Regions from separate parts of the Kitasatospora sp. NPDC003701 genome, predicted to be linked through region 3. Evidence: riboswitches for the same ligand, from Rfam matches in the RefSeq annotation. Region 3 holds a riboswitch; each other region holds the start of a gene.
What was found. A riboswitch is a leader RNA that binds a small molecule or an ion and turns the genes downstream of it on or off. The one in region 3 is predicted to bind cobalamin.

Region 1 (6,463 bases), 140 kb from region 3:
CTGGGCCGAGCAGCACGCCCCGGTCTTCCCGAGCGGTCAGCTGTACGCGGATCTCACCACCGTCCGCCACCAGGGCGGCGTCGATCTCGGCGAGGTCCTGGGCGGCTTCCTGCGGGCGCTCGGCGTCCACCGGGACTTCGTGCCCGAGCGGCTGCCCGAGCGGGCGGCGCTGTTCCGCACGGTCACCTCGGCGGGCGGACTGCTGGTCTTCCTCGACAACGTCGAACACGCCTCGGAGGTCCGGGCGCTGCTCCCGACGGCCGGGCTGGTCGTGGTCACCGGCCGGGCACGGCTGCCGGGCCTCGCCCTGGTGGGCGCGACCCTGCTCGACGTCGAACCGCTGCTCCCGGCGGCCGGCTCGGCCCTGGTCCGCAGCTGGCTCGGCCCCGGGCGGGGCACCGAGGACCAGCTCCACGACCTGGTCCGGCTCTGCGGCGGGCTGCCGCTGGCACTCCAGGCGGTCGGGTCCGAGCTGATCACCCGCGGCGGGCTGCCGGTGGAGCGGGTGCTGGCCGAGCTGACCGACGAGGGCGGCCGGCTGGCGGCGATCGAGCACCGGGAGGGTTCCGTGGTCGAACCGTTCGAGGCCGTGTACGCGCACTTCCCGGCGCACACCCGCCGGCTCTACCACCTGCTGGGGCTGCACCCCGGCTGGCACCTCACCCCGGAGCTGGCCGAGGCGGCCGGCGTCGAGCAGGCCGGCGAGGCGCTGGGCGACCTCGTGCGGGCCCACCTGCTGCGCCCGGTGGCGGACGAGACCCCCGAGCCGGGGGAGCGCTACCGCACCCACGACCTGGTCCGGCTGCACGCCCGGCGGCATGCGCAGGCCGATCCGGAGCGCCAGGAGCTGCTGCGGCGGATCGTGGCGTACTACCGGGGCCGGGCCGCGGTGGCCGACCGGGCGATCCTCGGCGACCGGCTGAGGCTGCAGGAGCCCCCGGAGCCGTCCCTGCCCGGCTTCGCCGACCCGGCCGGGGCGATGGCCTGGCTGCAGGTCGAGCGGGCCGATCTGCTGGCGGTCCTGACGGCGGCCGCCGAGCAGGGCTGGCACGGCGAGGTCTGGCGGCTCTGCGAGTCGCTCTGGCCGCTGTACCACGGCCGCAAGCACTACGGCGACTGGATCGCCTCCCACCTCCTGGGCGTCGAGGCGGCGCAGTGGGACAACCGCCCGGACGCCGGGATCCGGATGCGCAACCAGCTCGCCCGGGCCCACTACGAGCTGGGCCGGTACCCGGCGGCGGCCGAGCAGTTGGCCGCCGCGGGCGAGCTGCTGCCGCTGGTGGACGACCCGCGCCTCGCCGGTGTGCTGGTCGAGACGGAGGGGCTGCTCTGCCTGGCCGACGGCCGGCCGGAGCGGGCGGTGGAGCTGTTCACCCGGGCCCGGGAGGCCAATGCGGGGGACGCGCACGGCGTGGTGGTGCAGAGCTACCAGCTCGGCCAGGCGCTGATCGCGGCCGGCCGAGCGGCGGCGGCCCTGGCCGTCCTGGACGAGGCGACCGCCCTGGCCGAGGAGACGGGGGACCGCTCGATGCTGGTGAAGCTGCCGCTGGTCCGGGGCCGGGCGCACCGGGCGCTGGGGCGGCCGGACGAAGCCGCGCGGCTGGTCTCCTCGGCCGCGGACCGGGCCGCCGGGCGCGGCGAGCTCGTCAAGGAGGCCCAGGCCCGCGAGCTGCTCGCCGAACTGGCGGACGAGCTCGGCGACGTGGAGCTGGCCGCCGGCGCCCGGGCCCGGCTGCGGGAGCTGCGCGAGCGGGCGGGCGTCCTCGGCGGGCCGCCGGGTGCCGGCGGGGCGTAGGGCGTGTTTGCAAAGTCGGGTCGGACCCGGCGGGGCGTAGGGCGTGTTTGCAAAGTCGCGTCGGACCCGGCGGGGCTTTGCAAAGGCGCCCTGGGTGCGACGGCCGGGTGGCGCGCGCGGTGCGGGCGGCTACGGCCGGGTGGTGAAGGTGACCGGGACGCGGCGCCCGCCCGTGCGGATGGTGAGCCCGATCCGCGGCAGCGCCTGCGGGTCGCCGCCCTGCTGGAGCCAGAGGGCCACGGCCGCGCCGAGCAGCAGCGGGTCGAGCAGCGGCTTCGGCGCCCCCCACGGCCGCTCGGCGTGTGCCTCCAGCAGCAGGCCCGCGGGCAGGCGCAGCAGGTGGCGGCTCGTGCCGAGGGCGGCCACCGCCAGGCCGAGCCCCGGGGAGCGGAAGGCGTCGGCCAGCCAGCGTTCGGCGGGCAGTTCGGCCCGGACCTCGGTACGGGCCAGCACCTCGGCGACGTCGCGCAGTTCGAGCCGCCCTTCGTCGGCGCGGACGGCGTAGATCCCGCGGGCGGGCCCGTGGTCCGGCCCGACGGGGTAGCGCCGCAGGCAGACCTCGGTGCCCGAGACCGTCCCCGTCACGTCGTACGCCGACGGGCCGCGGGTGCTCCCCGGCAGCGGTCGCGGTTCGGGGTAGGGCGGCAGGCGGGGTTCGTCGGCCGGTTCGTCCAGGCGGGGCAGGTAGGAGTAGAGCAGCGGGCGCAGCAGCCGGGCCGACCGGCCGCGCCGGCCGAGCGAGCGGTCGGTGACCGGGCGCAGCGCCGCCGGATCGTGCTGCGCCACGGCCTGTTCGAGCTGGGCGAGCAGGTCGCCGTCGGGATCGAGCGGCGGGGCGCTCTGGCCGAAGGCGTAGCCGGGGGAGTGCGGGTCGAGTTCGTCGGCGCCGGTGGCGACCAGCAGGGTGTGGCGTTCCAGGGCGGCGCCGTAGAAGGAGACCGAGCCGTGGTCGCCGATCAGGCAGTCGGCGGCGACCAGGGCGGCCTGCCAGCCCTGGTGCGGCGGGACGAGCCGGAGCCCGGAGCGTTCGGCGGCGGCGAGCAGCGCCTGCGGGTCGTGCCGGGCCCAGATGTTGGGGTGCAGGACGACGGCCACCGCGTACTCGTCGGCGGGGAGTTGGCCGACCAGGCGCAGCGGCAGCCGGGGGTGGCGGCCGAACAGCGAGTGCTCGCTCCAGGTGGAGTTGACCACCACGAGCCGGCGGCCGTCCACCGCGCCGAGGGCGGCGCGGTAGGCGTCCCGGGCGGCGAGGCTGCCCAGCATCCGGTCGAAGCACGGGTCGCCGACCACCCGCGCGTGCGGCAGCGCCTCGGGGCAGGAGATCCGCAGCCGGTCCAGCTGCTCCTCGTGGGAGAGGCCGAGGACGTCGACGAACACCTGCCCGCGGTAGGTCAGTTCACGCCGGGAGAGGCCGGCGGCGGTGACGGTGTCCCCGGTGGACTGGCGCACCAGGCGGTTGTAGCCGGCGCCGTGCGGCAGGACGATCAGCGGGGCGTCCAGCCGGCCCATCGAGGAGTGGACGGCGCAGGCGACGGCGAGGTCGAAGCGGTGGCGGGTGGCCTCCGGCCAGTCCAGGACGGTGAATCCGGGCAGGCCGTGCAGGAAGGCGTCGAGCCCGGCGGTGAAGGCCGAGCCGGGGTTGACGGTGAGGTAGAAGCGGATGCCGTCGCGGTCGCGGAGCAGGCTGAGCACGTCGAGCACGCGGGTGGCGGAGGTGAGGGTGCGGACGACCGCCAGGACGCGTGCCTCGACCGGCCGGGTGTTCCAGCGGTCGTCGTCGGGCCAGGTCCGGGCCCGGGGCCTGCGGCGGATCAGCACACGAAGATCGTACTCACCCGGGCCCGGACCGGGGCGGTTGACCGGACGGCGGGTCAGCCGGCCGCGGCGGTGGGCCGGTGGCGCCCGGGGTCGTGATGTCCCGGCTCGTGGTGTCCGGGCTCGTGCGGGTCGGCCGCCGCGGTGGGCTCGCGGTGTCCGCGCTCGCGGTGTTCGGGCGCCTCGGCCGGCTCGTGGTGCTCGGCGGCGGCGCACGCATCGAGCAGGGGGCGCATCGCCTCGTCCAGCAGCCGGTAGCGCACCACCCGTCCGTCCTTGTCGCCGGTGACCACACCCGCCGTGCGCAGCAGTCGCAGCGCCTGGGAGACGGCCGGGTCGCGCATGCCGGTGGCGACCGCCAGGTCGGTGACGGCGAGCGGGCCGGCCCGGTGCAGGGCGAGCAGCAGGGCGAGCCGGCCGGGGTCGGCGAGCAGTGAGAACCGCTCGGCCCAGGACCGGACGTGCCCGGGGTCGCCGATCGCGGCGATGGCCTCGCAGACCCGGTGTCCGTCGATGGTGCGGTGGCCCGCGCGGTCGGCCGGTACGAGATGCATGCGGACATTCTCGCAGCCCGGGCCTGTGATTCCGGACACCTGCGCAGGTGCGCAGCCTTGCAAGGGTGCGGCGGGGGCACCTACGGTGTTGCCCGCCGTGGTGCTCGGGAAGACCGGTGACGGGCTCTCAGGAGCCCGGAGTCCGGAGCGGCCCTCGCCACTGTGATCGGGGGAGTCGTCCGTGCCCACGACGCCACTGGGTGCCCCGCGCGCCCGGGAAGGCGGGTGCGGAAGCCCCGTAAGCCAGGAGACCGGCCACGGCATCTCACGAACGACTTTCCACGAGGTGCTGGAGCGTGATCCCCGAATGACCCTGCCCGAAACCGCCGCCCCCGCGGCGCCCTCCGCCTTGCCCACCTTCCGCTGGAAGCGCGAGGACACCATCCGCACGGCCGGGCTGATGGGGGTGATCCTGGCCATGCACGTGGTGGCGTTCGGGACGCTCGTCTTCCTGGTCGCACCCGAGGGCTACGCGGTCGGTACGCAGGTCTTCGGGGTGGGCCTGGGCATCACCGCGTACACCCTCGGCATGCGGCACGCCTTCGACGCCGACCACATCGCGGTCATCGACAACACCACCCGCAAGCTGATGGCGGACGGCAAGCGGCCCGTCTCGGTGGGCTTCTGGTTCGCCCTCGGGCACTCGTCGATGGTGGTCCTCATGGCCGCCCTGGTGGCGGGCGGCGCGCAGCTGGCCAACACGCTGATGGACGACGACTCCCCCACCCACCAGTGGCTGGGCGTGGTCGGCACCTCGGCCTCCGGCGCCTTCCTCTACCTGATCGGCGCGCTCAACCTGGCCGCCCTGTTCGGCATCCTGAAGGTCTTCCGGTCGATGCGGGCGGGGCGGTTCGACGAGGCGGAGCTGGAGGAGCACCTCAACGCGCGCGGTCTGCTCGCCCGGGTGCTCAACCGGGCGACGCGCTCGATCACCCGGCCCGGCCAGATGTTCCCGGTGGGCATGGTGCTCGGCCTCGGCTTCGACACCGCGACCGAGGTCACGCTGATGGTGATGGCCGGCTCCGGCGCGGCCTCCGGGCTGCCCTGGTACGCGATCGTCTGCCTGCCGCTGCTGTTCGCGGCGGGGATGAGCCTGTTCGACACGCTGGACGGGACGTTCATGAACTTCGCCTACCAGTGGGCGTTCTCCAACCCGGTGCGCAAGGTGTACTACAACCTGACGATCACCGGGCTGTCGATCGCGGTGGCGTTCATCATCGGCACCATCGAGCTGGTCGGCGTGCTGCACGAGAAGCTGGACCTCACCGACCCGGTGAGCGGCTGGATCGCCGACCTCTCGCTGGACAACGTCGGCTACGTGATCGTCGGCCTGTTCGTGGTGGTCTGGGCGGCGGCGATCGCCTACTGGCGGCTGGCCGGCGTCGAGCGGCGTTGGAGCCCGCAGTCGGTGAAGGCCGCCGGCGGGGTGCCCGCCCAGGGGGCGGCCGGGACCGAGGACTCCGCCGAGATCGCGAAGTAGCCGGGCCGCGCCCGGCCGCGCCCGGTCGCGCTCACGGAGCGGCGCCCACCCGATCCGATCGGGTGGGCGCCGCTCCCCGTGTCCGGCGGGCTCAGCTGTGCTGCGTGCCGTAGCGCCGGTGGAAGCGCTCGACGCGGCCGGCGGTGTCCATGACGCGGGACTGGCCGGTGTAGAAGGGGTGGCTGGCCGAGGAGATCTCGACGTCGACCACCGGGTGGGTGGTGCCGTCCTGCCACTCGGTCGTCCGGCCGGGGACCAGGGTCGAGCGGGTCAGGAACGTCAGGCCGCCGACCTTGTCGCGGAAGACGACCGGGCGGTAGACGGGGTGGATGCCGGGCTTCATCAGCGGGGCTCCTCTCGGGTCGAGGGGGAGAGGGACGGGGCGGGGCTCGGTGCGGCGGCGGGGTCAGCGCTCCTCGCGGAAGTCGACGTGCCGGCGCGCGGCCGGGTCGTACTTGCGCAGCACCAGCCGGTCCGGGTCGTTGCGGCGGTTCTTGCGGGTCACGTAGGTGAAGCCCGTGGCGGCCGTGGACCTGAGCTTGACGACGGGGCGCAGTTCGCTGCGGGCCATGAGTCCTCCTCCTGGAAGGGGCGGCTCGGCGGGAGCCGGCCGGGTGCCCGGCCGAAAGCCGCACACCGAAATGGAAGTCGTTTTCGTGAGGTGTAACGCGGCCCCGCCCCCGCCCATTCCCGGGTGGCCGCGGGCCACCGGCCGCGGGCCGTAAGTCGCGCGCGACCGCGCACGCGCCGGGGCTCGCGCTGCGCCGCCGGCTCCGACCGTCCGCCCGGCACATCTGCCCGTCCGCCCGGCGCACCCGC
Region 2 (6,463 bases), on a different contig from region 3:
AGCGGCTGGAACGGCGACGGCTGGCCGCCGGCCGCCCACGGGCCCGGTGCCGGCGCCCAGCGCGACCCGGACCGGCGCAGTGAGACGATCAGCAGCACCGCCAGCGTCGCGGTCACGGCCACCCCGAGCCCGAAGGTCACCAGCTTCAGCCACCCCTCGGTGGTGCCGGTGAACCAGCGGCGCTGCGGCGCGTCCAGCAGCGCGCCGGTCAGGCTGCGCACCCGGTTGTAGCCCTCGACCAGCGCCACCCCGACCACCACGCCGCGCGCCCAGTCCCGCCCGCGCAGCAGCAGGATGCCGGAAGCCAGGTACAGCACGCCGAAGTTGAGGCTGCCGGTCTCGGCGGCCACCGAGGAGCCGCCGTAGTAGAAGATGCCCTTGGCGAAGGTGGCGAAGCCGGCCTGCCAGAAGCAGTTGTAGACCGCCCACCCGAGCAGCACGGCCCCCCAGGCCACCGCGAGGCCACCGGCCGGACGGTCAGGACGCGCCTGTGTCATCTCCCGTACCCCCGCCCCTGCCGGGCGCACCCGGCTTCAACCCGTTCGATTCCGGGGCACAGGATGCCACACGCGCGAACGGACCCGGAATTCCGCAGGTTCAGGGGGGTGCGGACGTGTTGCGAATGTCACCGGGGAGCGCCGGCCGGCTCAACGGACGTGCAGTCCGCTCCAGTCGACGTCCGCGCCGAACGGGCCGGAGCCGCCGGTGAGCGCGAGGCCGTTGTCGTAGGTGGCCTTGACGTCGGCATTGGAGTTGCGGGGCTGGTCCGGGGTCAGGTTGTCCGCCGTCAGCGACTGCCCCCAGACCGTCCAGATCGTCCACGGGGTCCGCCGCAGGGTGTCCGGCTGGCGGGAGTTGACCGGGACGGCGAAGGACTCGGCCAGGATCCGCGGCTTGCCGTAGCCGGCCAGGCCGTCGTAGTAGCGCTTGGTCCACACCTCGCCGGTGCCGATCGGGTGCGCGGGGCTGCCGCTGTAGTCGTCCACCCCGACCACGTCGACGTACTGCGCGCCCGGGTAGTAGTCCCAGGGGTCGACGCCCGGGGCGCCGTCCCAGGAGACCGGGGTCCAGGCGAACAGCAGGTTGTGCAGGCCCCTGGTCTCCACCAGGTAGTGGTAGGTGATCCGCCAGAGCGCCTGGTAGTCGGCGGGCTTTCGGCCCGACCACCAGAAGCCGCGGGAACAGTCGGCCGCGTTCATCTCGTGGTACGGGCGCAGCAGCACGGGCACGTCGTGGGCCGCGAGGTACTCCAGGTGGTCGGCCAGGAAGGAGAGGTCCTTCAGCAGCGCGCGGTACTCGGGGGTGTTGCCGGCGCTGTCGACGACCCGGCCGAACCAGCCCGGGTCCTTCGCACCGGGCGAGGCCGAGCAGAGCACCCGGTCGAAGGACTTGACGTCCGACCCCGGGTACGGCTGGTGGAAGGACATCCCGACCAGCCCGGCCGGCCCGCCGCCGTTGTCGGGCAGCTCGGTGGTGGTGCCGTCGCAGTTCTTCCGGACGCCCGACGCCCCGTAGGTGCCGTCGTCCGGGCGCGGGTGGCCGGACCAGACGGCGGTCATCAGGTCGACGGCGTCGTCGGTGTACTGCCAGCCGACCGCGCAGGCCGGCCACCGGCCCGCCGAGTAGGAGCGCGGGTTCCCGACCCCCCAGCCGCTCTGGCCGTAACCGGGGCCGAGGTCGGTCTCGACGAAGCCGGGCAGCTTGCCGGTGATGTCCGCGGCCTTCTTGTAGTAGTAACCGACCGGCTTGGTCCCGCGGTAGTCCCCGTACTCGGGGTTGTAGAGCTCGTTGTGCGCCTCGACGTGCTGGCCGATCACCGTCCCGCCGGAGCGGCCGGAGCGGGCCTCGCTCTCCAGGTCGGCGAGCAGCTGCTGGACGGCCCGCGCGTTGGGCGAGGCCTGGGGATCGCGGGCGAGCAGCTCGCGGCCGACGTCCGGCGGCAGGGTGCGCCCGGCGCCGCCCAGGGTGAGCACGCTGCGGGTGGACGGCCCGACCGGGCGGTCGCCGTCGGCCCGGCCGGCCTGGCCCGCCAGCACCACCGCGCCGGCGGCGAGCACCGCACCGGCCGCGGCCAGCACGGCCGGCTTGGCGCGCAGCACTCGGGGCAGGGCCACGGACACTCCTCCGGATGCTCACCGGCACCGGCCTGCGCCGTCACAACCGGAACACATGTACGACTGACAGGCGGTGAGCCTGCCACACTCCGCCGTGCCCGGGCGAGCGGACACGCCCCGGCCGTGGGGCCGGGGCGTGTCTCCCGCGGGCTCGGGCGGGCTCGGGCGGGCCGTCAGCCCGCCGGGGTGGCGGCCGGTGCGCCGCCCGCCGCCTTGGTGCGCTGGAGCAGCTGGTTCTTCACGTGGTCGTCGAAGCCCGCGGCGGCGGCCGTGGCGGCGGCGTCCGCGGTGTTGCCGCCCTTGGCGGAGCCCTCGACGGTGAAGAAGCCGTACCGGCCCAGGGTGCCCTTGGTGTTGGTGCAGCCCGGGGTGGTGCAGAACGCCGGGGAGCCCGGGGCGGCGGCGCCCTTGAGGTGGCCGACGTAGTTCTTCACCGCGGTCTCGGCCTGCTGCTTGTGGTCGAAGACCGCGACGCCGACCGTCACCGCGCTGTCGCCGGAGACGTAGGTGGCCCGGAGCACCTGGCGGCAGCCCTGGTCACCGAGGATCTTGCCGAGGCCGCCGACCGTGGAGTTGCCGTCCCAGCAGGGCGAGTCGAGCGAGACCACGGTGCGGTTCCAGGTGGCGCCGTTGACCGTCACGGTGAGCGCGGAGAACAGCGCCGCCGCGTCCTGCGGCGCCGGGTCGGTGGTGGCCTCCCAGAGCGGCTTCGACGGGTCCTCGGGCGTGGCGCTCGCGGTGGCCGTCGGGGACGCCTTGCCGGTGGGCGCGGGCGCCGGCGGCTGGGTGGCGGCCGTGCCGGTGGCGGTGGGCTCGGCGACCGGCTTCTTGTCGTCGCCCTTGTTCATGAACAGCAGGCCGCCGGCGACCAGGCCGCCGACCACCAGGAGGGCGACGGCCGCGCCGATGATCCGCGTCCGGCCCTTGCGCCTGGCCTCCGCCTCGTTGCGGTCCGCGAGGGCGGCCCAGTCCGGCTCGGCGTGCTGCGCCGGGGGCTGGGGCTGCGGGGGCTGCTGCTGCCACTGGTGCTGCGGCGGCTGCGGCTGGACGGGCTGGGGCTGCACGGGCTGCGGCTGGACGGGCTGCGGCTGCACCGGCGGGTACTGGTGCTGGACCGGCTGCGGCGCGGGCGGCTGGACGTGCGCCGGTGGCGGCGGCACGGGCGGCCGGCCCTGCTGCGGCGGCTGCGGCACGGTGGGCACCGGCGGGACGGCCGGCTGCGGGGCGGGCACCGGCGGCCCGTACGAGGCCGGCGGCGGGCCGAACCCGCCCGGAGCCGGCGGCACCGGCTGCGGCGCGCCGGGGTACGGAGCGGGAGCCGGCGGCACGGCGGCGCCGCCGACGGGCGGCGGGCCCTGCGGTGCCGGTCCGGGTGTGCCCGGCTGCTGCTGGTTCTGTGCGCCCCCCGGCCCGGCCGGAGGGGACGGCTGCTGCCCCGGCGGGGCGGGCCGGTCGGCCCACTCCCCGGGCGTGCCCGTTCCGTCGCTCATGCCCCCACCTCACTGCACTCGGCGGTCGCTCCGCGAATCCCGCTGGTGTTGATGATTCGCTCGCTCCGCTCGCTCATGAGCCGAGATCGTAGGGCATGCCCCTGACGGCCGGTCCGCCCGGTGACCATTCCGTTTCCGAATCCGAACACCCGTCGGGATCCCGGCCGCCCTGCGACGACCGTCACAGCGCACGTGAAGTGCCCGGCGACGACCGCCGCAGGAGCCCGTGAAGGCCCCCGAACAGCCCCGCGACGCCCTCCGGCGACAGCCCGCCGCCGGGGCCCGCGAAAGCCCCGACACGGCCCCGGAACAGCCCGGGAACGGCCCCTTGCCAGTACCGCCGGTCATCATGCCGACACGCGATGCCGCACAACATGTGGTGTCGCATCGAGCGGACACCACTAGATGTATGCTCGACCCTGCTGTCGACGCAGGGGAACCCGGTGCGAGTCCGGGACTGCCCCGCAGCGGTGTGCGGGCGGCTCCGACAGAGCCCGCGAGTCCGAATACCTGCCGATGGCGTGCTGCCTGGCCTCCCCGCAGAGGCCTTTCGCACCAGTACTACTTCCGGGCCTCGCGGGCGGGCCGGGGATGTCACCGTCGCGCGACGCCGTCCGGCCGTCGCGCCGTGCTCCCCTGCCCCGAACGGCCCGGCCCCGAGCCACCGACGCCGATCGCCGCCAGGAGAGAGCGCCTTGACCACCGCTGCCTCAGTCACCCTGCCCGCCCAGGGTTCCAGCTCCGCCCCCGTCGACCCGACGGTGTCCGACCCCGGTGGCGCGCTGCTCCGGCTGCTGACCGACCGCAGCGCCGACCTCCCCCAGGTGGACCCCGGCCATGTCGCCGCCGCCGCGCTGCGCGGCCGCCACGCCGGTTCGGACTTCGCCGAGCTGCGCGGGCTGGCCGTGGACGCCGCAGCGTCGATGATCGCCGAGGACCCGCAGTACTCGAAGCTGGCCGCGCGCCTGCTGGCGCTGGAGATCGTCGACGAGGCGGTCGGCCAGGGCTCGGTCACCTTCTCGGACTCGATCGCGGTCGGCCACGCCGAGGGCCTGATCGGCGACGGCACCGCCGACTTCGTGGGCAAGCACGCCACCGCCCTGAACGCGCTGATCGACCCCGAGGGCGACGACCGCTTCGAGTACTTCGGCCTGCGCACCGTGCAGTCCCGCTACCTGCTGCGCCACCCGATCACCCGCAAGGTCGTCGAGACCCCGCAGCAGTTCCTGCTCCGCGTCGCCTGCGGCCTGGCGGTCGGCGACAGCGAGCAGTCGGTGCGCGAGGTCTCCGAGCTGTACGGCCTGATGAGCCGGCTGGAGTACCTGACCTCCTCGCCGACCCTCTTCAACTCCGGCACCAAGCACCCGCAGATGTCGAGCTGCTACCTGCTGGACTCGCCGCTGGACAACCTGGACTCGATCTACTCCCGGTACGCCCAGATCGCCCGCCTCTCCAAGCACGCCGGCGGCATCGGCCTGTCCTACTCGCGGATCCGCTCGCGCGGCAGCCTGATCCGGGGCACCAACGGCAAGTCCAACGGCATCGTCCCGTTCCTGCGCACCCTCGACTCCTCGGTCGCCGCGGTCAACCAGGGCGGCCGTCGCAAGGGCGCGGCCTGCGTCTACCTGGAGACCTGGCACGCGGACATCGAGGAGTTCCTGGAGCTGCGCGACAACACCGGTGAGGAGGCGCGCCGCACCCACAACCTGAACCTGGCGCACTGGATCCCGGACGAGTTCATGCGCCGGGTCAACGCCGACGCCGACTGGTCGCTGTTCTCCCCCGCCGACGTGCCCGAGCTGGTCGACCTCTGGGGTGCCGACTTCGACGAGGCGTACCTGAAGGCCGAGCAGGCCGGCAAGGCCGTCCGCACCATCCCCGCGCAGACCCTCTACTCCCGGATGATGCGCACCCTGGCGCAGACCGGCAACGGCTGGATGACCTTCAAGGACGCCTCCAACCGCGCCGCCAACCAGACCGCGCTGCCCGGCCGCACGGTGCACAGCTCCAACCTCTGCACCGAGATCCTGGAGGTCACGGACGACTCCGAGACCGCCGTCTGCAACCTCGGCTCGGTCAACCTCGGCGCCCACGTCGCGCCCGGTGCCACCGCCGCCGACCTGCTGAACGCGATGGACTGGGACCGCCTGGACGCCACCGTCCGCACCGCCGTCACCTTCCTCGACCGCGTGGTGGACATCAACTTCTACCCGACCCCCGAGGCCGGTGCCTCCAACTCCCGCTGGCGCCCGGTCGGCCTCGGCGTGATGGGCCTGCAGGACGTCTTCTTCCAGCTCCGCCTGAACTTCGACTCCGCCGAGGCGAAGACCCTCTCCACCCTCATCGCCGAGCGCATCATGCTCACCGCGTACGAGCGCTCCGCCGACCTGGCCGAGCAGCTGGGCCGCCACGAGGCCTACGGCGAGACCCGCGCCGCCCGCGGCGAGCTGCACATCGACCACTTCGGCTCGGCCGCCCCGCAGTGGGCCGGCCGCTGGGAGGCGCTGCGCGCCCGGATCGCCGAGACCGGTCTGCGCAACTCGCTGCTGCTCGCCATCGCCCCCACCGCCACGATCGCCTCGATCGCCGGTGTCTACGAGTGCATCGAGCCGCAGGTCTCCAACCTGTTCAAGCGCGAGACCCTCTCCGGCGAGTTCCTCCAGGTCAACCCGTACCTGGTGCGCGAGCTGAAGGAGCTGGGCGTCTGGGACCAGCAGACCCGGGACGCGCTGCGCGACGCCAACGGCTCCGTCCAGGACCTCAACTGGCTGCCCGCCGAGGTCCGCTCGCTCTACCGCACGGCCTGGGAGCTGCCCCAGCGCGCGCTGATCGACCTGGCCGCCGCCCGCATGCCGTACA
Region 3 (6,463 bases):
CTGAGCCGCCCCAGCAAGGAGACAGCGCCATGAACGAGATCCGACGGGTGGCCGTGGTCGGTGCCGGGCAGATGGGCTCCGGCATCGCCGAGGTCTTCGCCCGCGCCGGCCTGGACACCGTGGTCTGCGAGCGGGGGTCGGACGCACTGCGCGCGGCCCGCGCCCGGATCGACCGCTCCCTGCACCGCGCGGTCGACCGCGGCCGGCTCAGCCAGGGCGGGCGCGAGGACGCCTGGGCCCACCTGCTGTTCGCCGACGACCTGGAGGCCCTGGCCGACCGTCAGCTGGTCGTCGAGGCCGTGGTGGAGGACGAGGCGGTGAAGACGCGGGTGCTGGAGACCCTGGACAAGGTGCTCGCCGACGAGCAGGCCGTGCTCGCCACCAACACCTCCGCCATCCCCGTCACCCGGCTCGGCATCGCCACCGGCCGCGCCTCGCACGTCCTCGGCCTGCACTTCTTCAACCCCGCGCCGGTCATGCCGCTGGTCGAGGTGGTCGCCTCGCTGCACACCGACCCGACCGTGCTCAACCGGGTGGAGGGCTTCGCCGCGGACGTCCTCGGCAAGCACGTGGTGCGCTCCCGGGACCGGGCCGGCTTCGTGGTCAACGCCCTGCTCGTGCCGTACCTGCTGTCCGCGATCCGGATGGCCGAGGCCGGCCACGCCACCGCGCAGGACATCGACGCCGGCATGGTCCACGGCTGCGCCCACCCGATGGGCCCGCTCGAACTCGCCGACCTGATCGGGCTGGACACCGTCCAGGCCATCGCGCAGTCGCTGTACGACGAGTACAAGGAGCCGCTGTACGCGCCGCCGCCGCTGCTGGCCCGGATGGTCGAGGCCGGGCTGCTCGGCCGCAAGGCCGGCCGCGGCTTCTACCCGCACCGGGCGGCCTGAGCGCGCCGGTGCCCCGGTCTCCGTCGCGGAGGACCGGGGCACCGGCGTGCTCGGGGGCGGTCAGGGCGTGGTCAGGCGCGGTCAGGGCGCGGTGATGCCCGGCTGGGCGCCCGCGCCGAAGGACCAGCCCTCGACCTCGCCCGGCGCCGGGTCGTAGCTGCCCGCACCCAGGTTGCTGTACGACCACGGGCCGCCGTGCTGGGCGTGCCAGTACGACCAGTAGGCGCTGCCGGTCGGGTTGGTGCAGGTCGCCGGCAGGGCGTTGATCTTGCAGACGAAGCCGGGGAACCGCGGGTGGAAGGCGTACGAGAATCCGGCGCCGGTCAGCGCGGCGAGCCCGCTGGCCGGGTCGCCGGGGGCGCAGCCGGTCTGGATGCCGCCGCCGACGGCGGTGAAGTCGACCACGACGGTGACGCCGGTGGTGCCGGTGCAGGCGGCCGCCTGCGCCTGCGGGGCCTGCACGGCGGAGGCGCCGAGCAGGCCGGCGGTGAGGGCCGCGGCGGCGGCGATCGAGCCGAGGGTGCGGCGGGCCGGCCGCGCCGGGGCGAGGGTGTCGGTCATCGGGGTGCTCCTGGGGGTGTCGGTGCGTTCGGCGTTCAGTGCGCGGCCGGGCAGGCCGCGGTGGGCGCGGCCGGACGCGCGCCGGCGGCGGAGAGGGTGGCCAGCGGAGTGCCGGCCAGGCCGAGGACGGCCTGCGCGGTGGCCCGGGCGCCGTTGGCCGGGTTGAAGCCGGACGCGTCGTAGGCGACCGCCCCGCGCACGGCCGGAGCGGCCGCGCAGCCCTGCTGGAGCTTGACCAGGCTGCTCCAGCCCTTGAGGCCGGCGACGAGGCGGCCGCCGGAGAACAGCGCCTGGGTGGCGAGGCCGGTGGTGTTGGCGTTGGAGGCCGTCGCCCCGGCGGCCGCGAAGCCGCCGTCGGCGTTCTGGTGGGCGGTCAGCCAGCCGAGCCCGGCGTTCGCCTTGGCGGTGCGGCCGGTCGCGGCCAGGGCCTGGGCGGCGAGCGCGGTGGCGTCGGGGTCGCTGGTGCAGGTGGCCTGGCCGAAGGAGACCGGGAAGCCGCCGTCCGCGCACTGGCTGCCGGCGAGGAAGTCGACGGCGGCGGCCGGGGCGCCGCCGGGGGCGCGGTGGAGCGCGATCAGGGCCAGCGACTGCCCGAACGCGTTGCTGTAGTCCCCCCACTGCGACCGGTCGGAGAACCGGCCGCTCGGGCTCTGCAGCGAGCGGAGCCGGGCCGGCAGGTCGACGCCGCCGAAGGCGGCCGGGTCGCCGCCGCGGACCTCGACGGCGAGCAGCAGCTTGGCCGTCGCCCCGGCGTACGCCTCGGTCGAGCCGTCACCGAGGTAGCCGCCGATGACCTCGGGCCTCGCCAGCCAGGCGGTGGCCCGGGCGGCGGCCTGGTCGGAGCTGCGGGAGGCGGCGAAGGCCAGCACGGCGTCGATGGTCAGCCCCTGGTCGGGGTAGGCGGTGCCGTCGAAGACCGACTCGAAGTGGTCCCCGTCGACGAGCTGGCGGGCCAGCCAGCCGGCCGCGGCGGCGTCCGGGCGGTGGGTGCCGGCGTCCTGTGCCGGGGCGGCGGTGGCCGGGGCCGGCGCGGCCTGGGCGGCGGCCGCCGGGAGCACGGTGGCGAGGGCGAGCGCGGGTATCGCGAGCAGGCCGAGGGAGCGGCGGAGCACGGGCACGGGAGGCCTTTCCGGGCCTGGACGCAGGGGCCCGGAGAGCCTCGGCACCGCGCCGGCCGACCCTCGGAGCTCCGGCCCGCAGACCACGACGGGAGGAGTGGACACCTCTCCGCCGCCGGGTACTCGGGCTCGCCGCCGACAGCCGTCGGCGGCCTACCGTTGCGGGTCAGCGCCGGATTCGAACCGGACTTCCCCCGACGGCGGAGTCAGAACATGACGGCTCATCATGGCGACGGCGAAAAGGCCGGGTCAAGGGTCCGTGCGTGACATCACAGCGCTCGCGGACCGGTCGTCGGCGACCGACCCGTCGCCCGCCCGGCAGGGCCGTGCCGGGTCCCGTCCGGGCGGCTCGTGCGCCCGGACGGACCGGCCGCCTGAGCACGGTCACCGCGGGCGGGCGGCACAATCACTGGCATGCAGCACATCTTCCTCATCGGCATCGGCGCGGGCGATCCCGACCACCTCACCCTGCAGGCGGCCAAGGCCATCGCCCGCACCGACGTCTTCTTCATCCTCGACAAGAACGAGGAACGGCAGGACCTGATCCGGCTGCGCCGGCAGATGCTGACCGAGCACGGCCGGCCCGGCCACCGCGTGGTCGAGGTCCCGGACGCGGAGCGGGACCGCACCACCCCGGCGTACAGCGCGGCCGTGGACGACTGGCGCAGCCGGCGGGCCGACCTGGTCGAGCGGCTGGTCACCGAACACCTCGGCCCGGAGGAGACCGGCGCGTTCCTGGTCTGGGGCGACCCGAGCCTCTACGACAGCGTCATCGCCGTCGTCGACGAGGCGCTGGCCCGCGGCCGCGTCGCGTTCGGGTACGAGGTGGTCCCGGGCATCAGCAGCGTCTCGGCGCTCGCCGCCCGGCACCGCACCACCCTGACCCGGGTCGGCCGCCCGGTGCAGATCACCACCGGCCGCCGCCTCGCCGAGGGCTTCCCCGAGGACGTGGACGACGTGGTGGTGATGCTGGACGGCCGGGCCGCGTTCACCGGGATCGACCCCGAGGGCCTGGAGATCTTCTACGGCGCCTACCTCGGCACCCCGGACGAGATCCTCGCCGCCGGCCCGCTCGCGGAGACCGCCCCCCGGATCCGCGAACTGCGCGAGGAGGCCCGCGCACGCAAGGGCTGGATCATGGACACCTACCTGCTCCGCCGCTCGGAGGGCTGACGGCCCCCGGTGCGCCCCGGCCCGGGGGCGCACCGGCCTCGCTGCCCGCCCGGCGCGGCACGGGTGTTCAGGCGGTGGCGGCCTCCGGGCGGCGGGACAGGGCGTCGGCGGCCTTGGCCGTGGCGTAGAAGGAGACGGCCAGCGCGATGACCAGGGCCGCGCCGGCGGCGAAGACGCTGCCGGAGGAGACGGCCTTGGCGCTGCCGGCCTCGGTGCGCGCGGAGCCGGCGATGAAGGGCACGACCACCAGGACGGCGAGACCGAGGGCGACCTCGCCCCAGACCACCTTGGGGAAGTGCCGCAGGGTGAGGTGGAGGAGCGAGGAGGTGTCGTCGGCCCGGCGGGCCCGGGCGATGCGGGGCATCAGCCAGAACTGGTTGAAGGCGCCCGCGGTGACGAGACCGGCGACCAGGAGGATCTTGACGAGCAGGGCGATGCCGTAGCCGGTGGTCCACAGCTGGGAGATCGCACCGACGTGCTTCCAGCTGAGCCAGAGGCCCGAGACGGTGACCGCGCCGACGCAGATCATGGCGACCAGGCCGAAGCGGCGCCAGATCCCGGCCCAGAGCAGACCGGCCCCCTCGCCGAGGCGGCCGCGGCTGCCGGCGAGGGCGACCAGGAGCGCGAGGCCGCCGAGCCAGACGGTGCCCGCGACGATGTGGGTCTGGTCGAAGGCGAGGTCCAGCCACTTGTCCAGGTCGGCGGGCTTGGTGGCGGGGACGGCCGCGATCAGGGTGACGGCGAGGGCGAGCGGCAGCGCGGTGAGGGCGACGGCGTCCGTGTGCCGGCGGACGGCCGGCACGAACAGGGCGACCAGGACGGCGGCCGTCACGGCCAGGACGGCGTTCTGGACCAGGTAGACGGTGCCCTGGGCGATCCAGGCGCCCTTGGCCGCCGGGGCCTGGAGGTAGTCCCAGAGGCGTCCGGGGGCGAGGGCGTCGCCGAACGGCATGCCCTTGCCGGCGCGGGCGAGGCGGGCGGCGAGCTGGAAGTAACCGGCGATCAGCAGCACCACCCCCGTCCAGGCGAGGTAGGTCGCCGATCTTCTTCGCAGCACCTCGGCGTCCTGGCCGCCGGTTTCCGCGGCGCGCAGCGCGGGGCGGACGCTGGTCGCGTAGGTGACGGTGGCGCCGATGGCGCCGCTGAGGCCGAGGAAGTAGCCGGTCTTGGTGAGGATCCGCCAGGCCTGGGGCATGGTGTATCCGGCCGTGGTCGCGGCCAGCAGGGCGTGATTCATGAGGTTAGGCTAACCTCATTTCGGCGGCCGCCGGCCCCCTGGAGGGCGCCGGTTGTTCAATCGTCATCTTCTTGTGAGCTACCGGCCGGTCAGCACGGCGCCGCCGTTTCACCTGGTGAGACGGCTGCGGGCGGCCGCGCTCCGCCGCTGCCCGCCGTTGCCGCTGCCCGCCGTTGCCGCCGCCCCGGCTACGGGGCGGCCGGGGCCCCGCCGTCGCCCCCGCCGTCGCCCTTGCCGTCGTCGTCGGCGGCATCCCCACGCTCGACGACCCAGTCCCGGTGGCGCTCGCGGTTCAGGACCCAGTCGGAGGCCCGAGGGGGCGCCGGGCGCACCGCGTCACCGCGGGACGCGGTCGCGCACACCCGCCGCAGCAGGGAGTTCAGCTGGGTGCGCTCCCCCCGCGTCAGGGAGGCCAGCAGGCCCTCCTGCACCGCCGACGCGTCACCGTGCAGGATCTCCAGCGCGACCTGCCCGGCCGAGGTGAGCGTCAGCACCTCGTGCCGGCCGCCGACCTGGACGAACAGGGACTGCACCAGACCCGCCGCCAGGAGCTCGTCGAGCGTCCGCGCGGTCTCCGCGGCGGCGCCCTGGACGTGGGCGAGCAGATCGGGGCGGGCATGCGGCCCCAGCCGGGCCAGCATGGAGAGGACGGACAGGTGGGCCGGGCTCATCCCGCGGAACTCCAGGCGCTCCGCGAGCAGGGAGTCGGCCGCCCGGCCGGCCTCCGACAGAAGGTGAACGGTCTGCTCGAAGGGGCTCGACGATCCCTTTCTCCTGTCGTACACGTCGCATCCAATCGCTGGGGAGGGCCGCACCACCTCCGGCGGGGGTCACGGGAACCACCGACGCCATGCCACGCTGCCGAACGCCGGCCACAGGAGGACCGCAGGACCCGCTCGCGCGCCGCGCCGGGCACGGCACCGCGCTGCGAGGTGAACCGAGGCTAACCATAGCCGCGCCCGGGGCCATCGGTCTACATCGATGTCGTCCGTCGCGCTCCGGTTGTGCCCCCCGCCCCCACGAACGTTCGTCAGCGCCCCCGCACGGCCTCCGCGGCGTACTCCACGTACTCGTGCAGCCCGTACGCCAGCCCCAGGCTCAGCAGCGCGACCGCCGTCACCGCCGCCAGGCACACCACGCCCGCCCGCAGCGCGCGCCCGCGCGGCCGGCGCGGCACCGACCCGAGCAGCGCCTCGACCCGCTGCGGAACCGGCCCGGCGCCCACCGACAGCAGCGGGTTCCGGCTCCCGCCGGCCCGGCCGACGGCGGACCCGGCCAGCGCCGCCCGCGCGATCGCCGTCGCCGCCAGCCGACGGTCCCCCACCGCCCCGGCCGCGGCCTCGTCCGCCCACCGCTCCAGGTGGAAGCCCAACGCCTCCCGCAGGCCCCGCAGCGCCGGGTGCACCGCGGCGGCGAGGTCCGTGACGGCGGACAGCAGGTGGTGGCGGCCCGCCAGATGGGCGCGCTCGTGCGCCAGC

Region 1: another riboswitch for cobalamin. It lies ahead of ACWDRR_RS04480 (HoxN/HupN/NixA family nickel/cobalt transporter); the one in region 3 lies ahead of ACWDRR_RS03865 (peptidase).
Region 2: another riboswitch for cobalamin. It lies ahead of ACWDRR_RS10165 (ribonucleoside-diphosphate reductase subunit alpha); the one in region 3 lies ahead of ACWDRR_RS03865 (peptidase).

What each region holds. Positions count from the first base shown of each region.
Region 1 covers NZ_JBSFNM010000003.1:190,947-197,409, reverse strand. The annotation lists gene ACWDRR_RS04495 (hypothetical protein) at 1-1,795, shown strand, start outside; gene ACWDRR_RS04490 (hypothetical protein) at 1,925-3,613, opposite strand; partial or broken gene ACWDRR_RS04485 (ArsR/SmtB family transcription factor) at 3,823-4,164, opposite strand; cobalamin riboswitch at 4,246-4,438, shown strand; gene ACWDRR_RS04480 (HoxN/HupN/NixA family nickel/cobalt transporter) at 4,472-5,644, shown strand; gene ACWDRR_RS04475 (type B 50S ribosomal protein L31) at 5,736-5,987, opposite strand; gene rpmG (50S ribosomal protein L33) at 6,051-6,215, opposite strand.
Region 2 covers NZ_JBSFNM010000008.1:53,684-60,146, forward strand. The annotation lists gene ACWDRR_RS10150 (hypothetical protein) at 1-497, opposite strand, end outside; gene ACWDRR_RS10155 (glycoside hydrolase family 26 protein) at 648-2,114, opposite strand; gene ACWDRR_RS10160 (hypothetical protein) at 2,288-3,604, opposite strand; cobalamin riboswitch at 4,010-4,136, shown strand; gene ACWDRR_RS10165 (ribonucleoside-diphosphate reductase subunit alpha) at 4,324-6,463, shown strand, end outside.
Region 3 covers NZ_JBSFNM010000003.1:54,192-60,654, forward strand. The annotation lists gene aceB (malate synthase A) at 1-4, shown strand, start outside; gene ACWDRR_RS03855 (3-hydroxybutyryl-CoA dehydrogenase) at 30-896, shown strand; gene ACWDRR_RS03860 (flagellar hook-length control protein FliK) at 978-1,457, opposite strand; gene ACWDRR_RS03865 (peptidase) at 1,493-2,575, opposite strand; cobalamin riboswitch at 2,673-2,827, opposite strand; gene cobF (precorrin-6A synthase (deacetylating)) at 2,990-3,748, shown strand; gene ACWDRR_RS03875 (CopD family protein) at 3,816-4,985, opposite strand; gene ACWDRR_RS03880 (MarR family winged helix-turn-helix transcriptional regulator) at 5,174-5,770, opposite strand; gene ACWDRR_RS03885 (M56 family metallopeptidase) at 6,016-6,463, opposite strand, start outside.